2 regions of the Bacillus sp. URHA0034 genome follow, and region 1 is predicted to be linked to the other one. Evidence: predicted binding sites of a transcription regulator. Region 1 holds the regulator's gene; the other holds the start of a gene.

Region 1 (3,375 bases):
TCCCCTTTAACCTCGGCCTCGCCCATAATTTTTACCGAACCGGTTTTCACATTATCTCTCGCCTCACTTGTGCCATACACATGAAAGGTGGAACATTCCACGTCATTTACAATGGTCCCTTCACCGCGGATGCTGATTTTATCATATATGCCGCCTGGGTAGCTTCCCGAACCATTAATTATTAAATTTTGTCCTTTGCCCATTCTTTTCCCCTCCTCCTACACCTTCTGAATATCGCCTACAACTGAATTTTTATCTTGAGAAAATTCATCCGTATATTCAACCACACCGATTTGACAATTCGGACCTATTTTCACTTGATGACCTCGGACCACCTTCGCCACGGTATTTTCCAGCACAATTTTGTCGCCCTCAATCAAATCCGTTTCCAATTGGTTTTTGAAAAAAGGTTTTAATATGGTGCCGATAATGGACCCCTTATGTTGTTTAACGGTAATGGTCTGCCCTCCTATTTCCTTTGCCCTGCAATCCCCATAAACCTCCACATCAATTTGCTCTGCATTTAGAAGCCCGCCAATTGTAAAGCGATATTTTCCTTTAAAACTCTCAGCTTCACAATCTTCACCCACTGTTAAAATACCATGAATGGTGATCTGTTCCGCTTTTACTTTACCTTCAACATTGACTTTTCCGGAGACCTTTACGTTTTTCACCGAAAGATTTTGGGCAACCTTGGCTGTCCCATCCACTTTCATCATCTCGCCCTCAATATTTCCATGGAACCGGGCATTTCCGTTAATTATTACATTTGTGGCTGCTACATTCCCCTTCAACGTTCCGGAGCCGTTACATTCTAATTCCTCACATTCGAGGTCACTATTTACTGTCCCGCTTCCATTCAGCGTAACCAAAGAAAAATGTCCCCCATTGGATGAACCAAGTCCATTAATGACCAGGTCCCCTCTTCGATTCGTTTCCATAGTCATTCTCCCTTATAATAATTTAGCTTTTATTTCTTCCATACATGTCATCATTGATAATACAGTGACCACTTTTGTTCCGGGTTCAAAATGAAAGGCCTCTGCATTAATCAGCAGCAGGCAAGAGGAAACGCCAAGCTTTCTTGTTATCACTAATTCACACTTCCTCTGTTTGATCAGCTGCGTATTGTCCTTTAAGACTTGAAGCAGCATTTTACCTTCATCTAAATTTATTTCCCCAGACTGTAAAAGTTTCTCTAATACATAAACTTCGAGCATTCTTGAAAAGGTAAACTGATGACTGCCTTTATCCATTTCCAAATAAATATCCATAACAGATGGTGAAACAATGTTACGTTTTATGAGGTCATCCTTTTCCAGCTTTAAATCACTAATATTAGGTGAAAACATATCTGCTAATTCATCCAAAGACAAATTATCCTTCATGGTCTGGATTTTATTAATCCGCTCTAAAATCTTTTCTTTTGGAAAGAACGTTTCCTGTCCTGTGAACGTGGATTTTCGGATAAACCACTCTTCCGGGATCAGATCCTTCCGCTTCCATCGATACAGCTGGCCGTAAGAAATACCGGCAAGATCCAGCAGCTCCTTTTTAGAAATTAACTCGTCGCTCATTTTAGATAACCCCTTTCTAAAATAGAATGTAACATAACACTGTTACGTTTGTAAAGAGACAAAAAAAGTGTTTCACTAATTTTTGTTAGTAAAACACCCTTTTATCATTATTCTTCTATTTCTTCTGTTGGATAATGTTTTAAGAAATAAACTAAAGACTGTAATTCCACTGCCAAGTCGATGTGATGAACTCTAATCGATGCAGGGACATTTAATCGTGCGGGCGTGAAGTTCAAAATCCCTTTTACTTCGGCTTTTGCCAGCCTGTCGGTAATCACTTGGGCAACAGGGGCTGGAACCGTAAGAATGACAACGGATATCTTTTGCTCTAAGAGCACCTTTTCGAGATCATCCATGTGATAAACAGGAACCTCCCGAACTTTTGCACCCATCTTTTCCGGATCGACATCAAAGGCAACCTCTATTTTGGTATTATTGTTTTTTAAAAAATTATAGTTCAAAAAGGCTGTTCCTAGATTACCAACCCCAATTAACGCAACCTTTGTTAGTTCATCTTGATCAAGTGTCTTACGGAAAAAGGTTAACAAATAATTGACATTGTAGCCGTACCCTTTCTTCCCCAAGGCCCCAAAGTATGAAAAATCTCGGCGAATCGTTGCACTGTCTACCTTTACCGCTTCACTTAGTTCCGCAGACGAAACTCTTTGTTTCCCGGAAGTATGCAGATTTTTTAAAAACCGATAATAGAGGGGCAGCCGTTTTGCTGTCGCCTGTGGTATCTTCATCGTTTCATTGCTCATAATCTCCCACACCCCATTCCAAAAATGTAAATATTACTTAACTTGTTCCGTTCTTTTAAAGTCTCCGTTTTTTCCGCCTGTTTTCTCAACTAAGTATGTCGGTCCAATGATCATACCTTTATCTACTGCTTTGCACATATCATAAACGGTTAAAGCGCAAATTGATGCCGCTGTGAGCGCTTCCATTTCAACACCTGTATTTCCTTTTGTTTTAACGGCTGCAGCAATATGCAATTGATGGCTCTCATTTTGGCCTTTTTCCCATGAAAAGGATATATTGACCCCTGTTAGTGGAATCGGGTGACACATTGGAATAATGTCCCATGTTTTTTTCGCAGCCATTACCGCTGCTACTTGTGCGACCGCTAAAACATCGCCTTTTTTCATTTCATGGTTTGATATCTTTTGAAAGATTTCATCACTTACAGTAATACTCGAATGAGCAAGAGCCGTTCGTGCGGTTTCGGGTTTGTCACTAACGTCCACCATTTTAGCTCTGCCTTCGTCATTGAAATGCGTAAATTCTGCCATAAAAAAATCCCCCTACGAAAAAATAATACACTATTTTTACCACAATGTGTGTGAAACTTTGAACGAATATGTATTTTTTCTTGAAAAAAGTGCCATAAATCCTCACTTTATTGCCGACCTTACGCTAATACGGTACACTATTTATATAGTAAAGACTGATTTGCTGCTTATATAAGTGAAAGGTTTCACTTTAAAGATGAAATGGGAATACAGCTTTTGTCTTATATTACCATGCGACATAATCCTTACGTTTTGTTTTTTTAATAGAGGTGAATATAAATGATTTTACTGCAAGTAAACCAACTGCAAAAATATTATGGGGCTGACCTTATTTTATCGAATATAAAGCTTGAATTACAAACCCGCGACCGCGTTGCCCTTGTCGGTCGGAATGGCGCTGGGAAATCCACGTTATTAAAGATTATTGCCGGACACCTGTCCCATGATGGCGGCGAGATTATTAAACCCAAGGATGTAACCATCGGTTATTTAGCGCAAAATACCGG
Region 2 (3,375 bases), 3.0 Mb from region 1:
ACAGCCACATTCCTTTAGCCGCATCCATTGCAGAACCACCCCCAAGGGCAATAATCACATCCGGCTGGAAGTTAGCCATCATTTCGGCGCCTTTCATAACCGTTTCAATGGATGGATCTGGTTCTACATCAGAGAATATTTCACAATGTACATAATCAGCACGCTTACGTAAGTAGTAAAGGACTCTGTCTACATAACCTAATTTCACCATCCCAGGGTCAGTAACAATAAAGGCTTTAGAAATCTTAGGCATTTTTGCTAAATATTGAGTTGAGTTTTTCTCAAAATAGATTTTAGACGGAACCTTGAACCACTGCATATTCACATTCCTTTTAGCTACTTTTTTGATATTAATTAAATGAACTGCACCTACGTTTGTTGAAACAGAGTTGCCGCCATATGTGCCGCAGCCAAGTGTTAATGATGGCATATAAGCATTATAAATATCACCGATCGCACCTTGTGAAGATGGAGCATTAACGATAATTCTTCCTGCCTTCATCCGTAAACCATACTGCTTAATTACGTTTTGATCATTAGTATGAATGACGGCAGAGTGTCCTAAACCGCCAAATTCAAGCATTTCTTCTGCTCTTTTTAAACCTTCGTCTGTTGAATTCACTTTATAGCAAGCTAAAACTGGACTTAATTTTTCCCTAGACAGCGGATATTTAGGACCAACACCCTTCAATTCCGCTATAAGGATTTTTGTGCCTTCCGGAACCGTCACTCCAGCCTTTTCAGCAATTTTATAAGCAGGCATACCGACAATATCAGGATTAACCGCACAGGAATGTTCATTAATGACTAACTTTTCTACCTTTTCTTTTTCTTCTTCATTTAAAAAATAGCAATTGTTAGCGATCATTTCATTCTTTACATCTTTGTAAATTTCTTTATCAATAATAACGGCTTGTTCAGACGCACAAATCATCCCATTATCGAATGTTTTTGATAGAATTAAATCATTTACCGCTTGTTTAAGATTAGCAGTTTTTTCAATGTAGCATGGTACGTTTCCTGGGCCAACCCCTAGAGCTGGTTTACCAGAACTATAAGCGGATTTCACCATTCCCGCACCGCCGGTTGCAAGGATCATAGAAATTTTATTATGATTCATAAGTGCTTGTGTCGCTTCTAATGAAGGTGTTTCAATCCATTGAATACAATTCTCCGGTGCGCCTGATTTAATCGCTGCATCCCTTAATACTTTTGCCGCTTCGCTGCTGCATTTTTGTGCGGATGGATGGAAGGCAAAGATGATTGGATTGCGTGTCTTAATGGAAATGAGTGATTTAAACATGGTAGTTGATGTTGGATTGGTCACTGGTGTTACCCCTGCCACAACACCCACTGGCTCGGCAATTTCAATCATGCCTTCGTGGTCGTTCTCGTTGATAATACCAACTGTTTTGTTATATTTAATATTGTGATAGACATATTCTGTTGCAAACATGTTTTTAATGATTTTATCCTCGTAAACCCCTCTCCCAGTTTCTTCGACCGCTAGTTTTGCTAAAGGCATATGCTGATCAAGACCTGCTAGTGCCATTTGCTTAACAATCTCATCAATCATTTCTTGGTCAAAACCTCTGAATTCCTCTAATGCTTTTAAGCCTTTTTCAACCAAGCCATTAATCATACTGGTTACATCCTGTTTGCCTTTTAACTGCTTTTCTACTACTGCCATGATATTCCCTCCAATTATTATCTATGTGAATAATTTCACATATTGTTATAAAAAAATTAGATTGCGGACTAGCATATATTCCATTATTATACTTGTGAAATGTTTCACAAGTATAAGTAAATGAGAAAGCGAAAATAAATTTATTCACACACAGGATTGCGTGGGATTTTTTCAAATAAAATTTCGGTTATCACTTTGGCGTATTTTTTAACAATGACTACATAATTAACTGTCCAAATATAACTTGGAATCTCTTCATTTTCTTTCATAAACATTGCTTCAAATGGGTCACCCACTAATTCTTCGAAAATTTCTTGGGTATAAGTGTCGGCATCTGTTGAGAAGGTTTGCCATTCACAAATCATCATGTCTTATCACTCCTTGTTTCTTTATGGTTACATCATAACACGAAAAAACGATAATTGTTTGTGAAATATTGAACAAACTTTGAACAATTGGATACTTTTACTAATGTTAGTTCAAAAGCACTAAATAAACGCTTTTTAGCTAGAATCGTAATATTTGGATTGATGAATTTGTAAACGTTTCCAAAAATAAAATTATATTAACATACTGTTTTGTTCTATTTGTTTCTATAAGCATATTACTTATATATTTTAAGAATATTGGTTAAAATTCTAATAGAATGGAGGGAAATCGATGGTTCGTTTTCTAATGATTATTGTTGCTTTATTTTTAATCCACTCATCATGGCCTTTTATAGAAAAACAATTTAATGATACAAACCTTACAAAAGACATTTCTGAAATGAATAAACTAAAGGATGATCCAAACATTACCGGGACCATTCAAACTATTTATAGTGAAATCCAGTCTGCCCTGCAACAGCTTGGAGTACTATTAAATAACCGTCAAGAGAGCCAACAGCCAATCGAATCAAAAAAAGAGTCGAAGATAGAATTAACTACACCAGTACAGCAGGAATTTTCTATTTTTAATATTGAACTTGGCGATAGCCGAGATGATATAATTGAAAACCTAGGTAATCCGCTTCGTTCTACCCTTAATGAATATGGGACCACGTGGAATACCTATCATGATGATTACCACCATTTTTTTATGGTTATGTATGGAGATGATCATAAAGTAGCCGGTCTATATACGAACCAAGCTTTAATAGCCTCTAAGAATGGGATTAAATTAGGGACCCCTAAACAAACAGTTCGCAATTTACTGGGTAAACCGTTAACGACAATTCAAAAAGGGCTCGTTCTATATAAATTATCCGATAAGGAAGACTATGATGTTTTCTTGCGTGATAATGACTATATCACCATTTTTTATGATAAGCATCAAGGAGATACAGTTACTGCCGTCCAATTGATTAGCAAAAATCTAGAAAATAAGAAACTTACTCTCTATCCAAAAGCAAGTTCGCAATTAAAAGAGGGCTTTGAGTATCAATTATTTGATTTAACCAACGCCGCCCGGGTCCAGCACCAGCTTCCCACCCTTACATGGGATCAACATGTTCAAGCGACCGCCCGCAAGCATAGTACAGATATGGCCGTGAATCATTATTTTGATCACACCAATCTCAAGGGCCAATCACCGTTTGACCGGATGGCTGCAGATCATATCGTGTTTCATTTAGCCGGAGAAAACCTGGCATATGGGCAGTTTAGCAGTATTTTTGCCCATGAAGGCTTAATGAATTCACTCGG

Evidence for each region. The regulator Rex, encoded in region 1, represses fermentation and respiration genes when NADH is low (regulators of the CRP and FNR family bind a similar motif). The targets are predictions, from matches to a motif close to TTGTGAAATATTTCACAA.
Region 2: adhE (bifunctional acetaldehyde-CoA/alcohol dehydrogenase) is a predicted target of Rex. The motif match lies at 1,783-1,800, and genes of this name have one in related genera.

What each region holds. Positions count from the first base shown of each region.
Region 1 is NZ_JBWCDK010000002.1:2,637,969-2,641,343, forward strand. Features, by position in the region: gene ACZ9EE_RS14605 (cytoplasmic protein) at 1-203, opposite strand, end outside; gene ACZ9EE_RS14610 (polymer-forming cytoskeletal protein) at 219-941, opposite strand; gene ACZ9EE_RS14615 (YhbD family protein) at 954-1,577, opposite strand; gene ACZ9EE_RS14620 (redox-sensing transcriptional repressor Rex) at 1,685-2,338, opposite strand; gene moaC (cyclic pyranopterin monophosphate synthase MoaC) at 2,372-2,869, opposite strand; gene ACZ9EE_RS14630 (ABC-F family ATP-binding cassette domain-containing protein) at 3,149-3,375, shown strand, end outside.
Region 2 is NZ_JBWCDK010000002.1:5,620,422-5,623,796, reverse strand. Features, by position in the region: gene adhE (bifunctional acetaldehyde-CoA/alcohol dehydrogenase) at 1-1,690, opposite strand, end outside; gene ACZ9EE_RS29230 (hypothetical protein) at 1,831-2,058, opposite strand; gene ACZ9EE_RS29225 (CAP domain-containing protein) at 2,351-3,375, shown strand, end outside.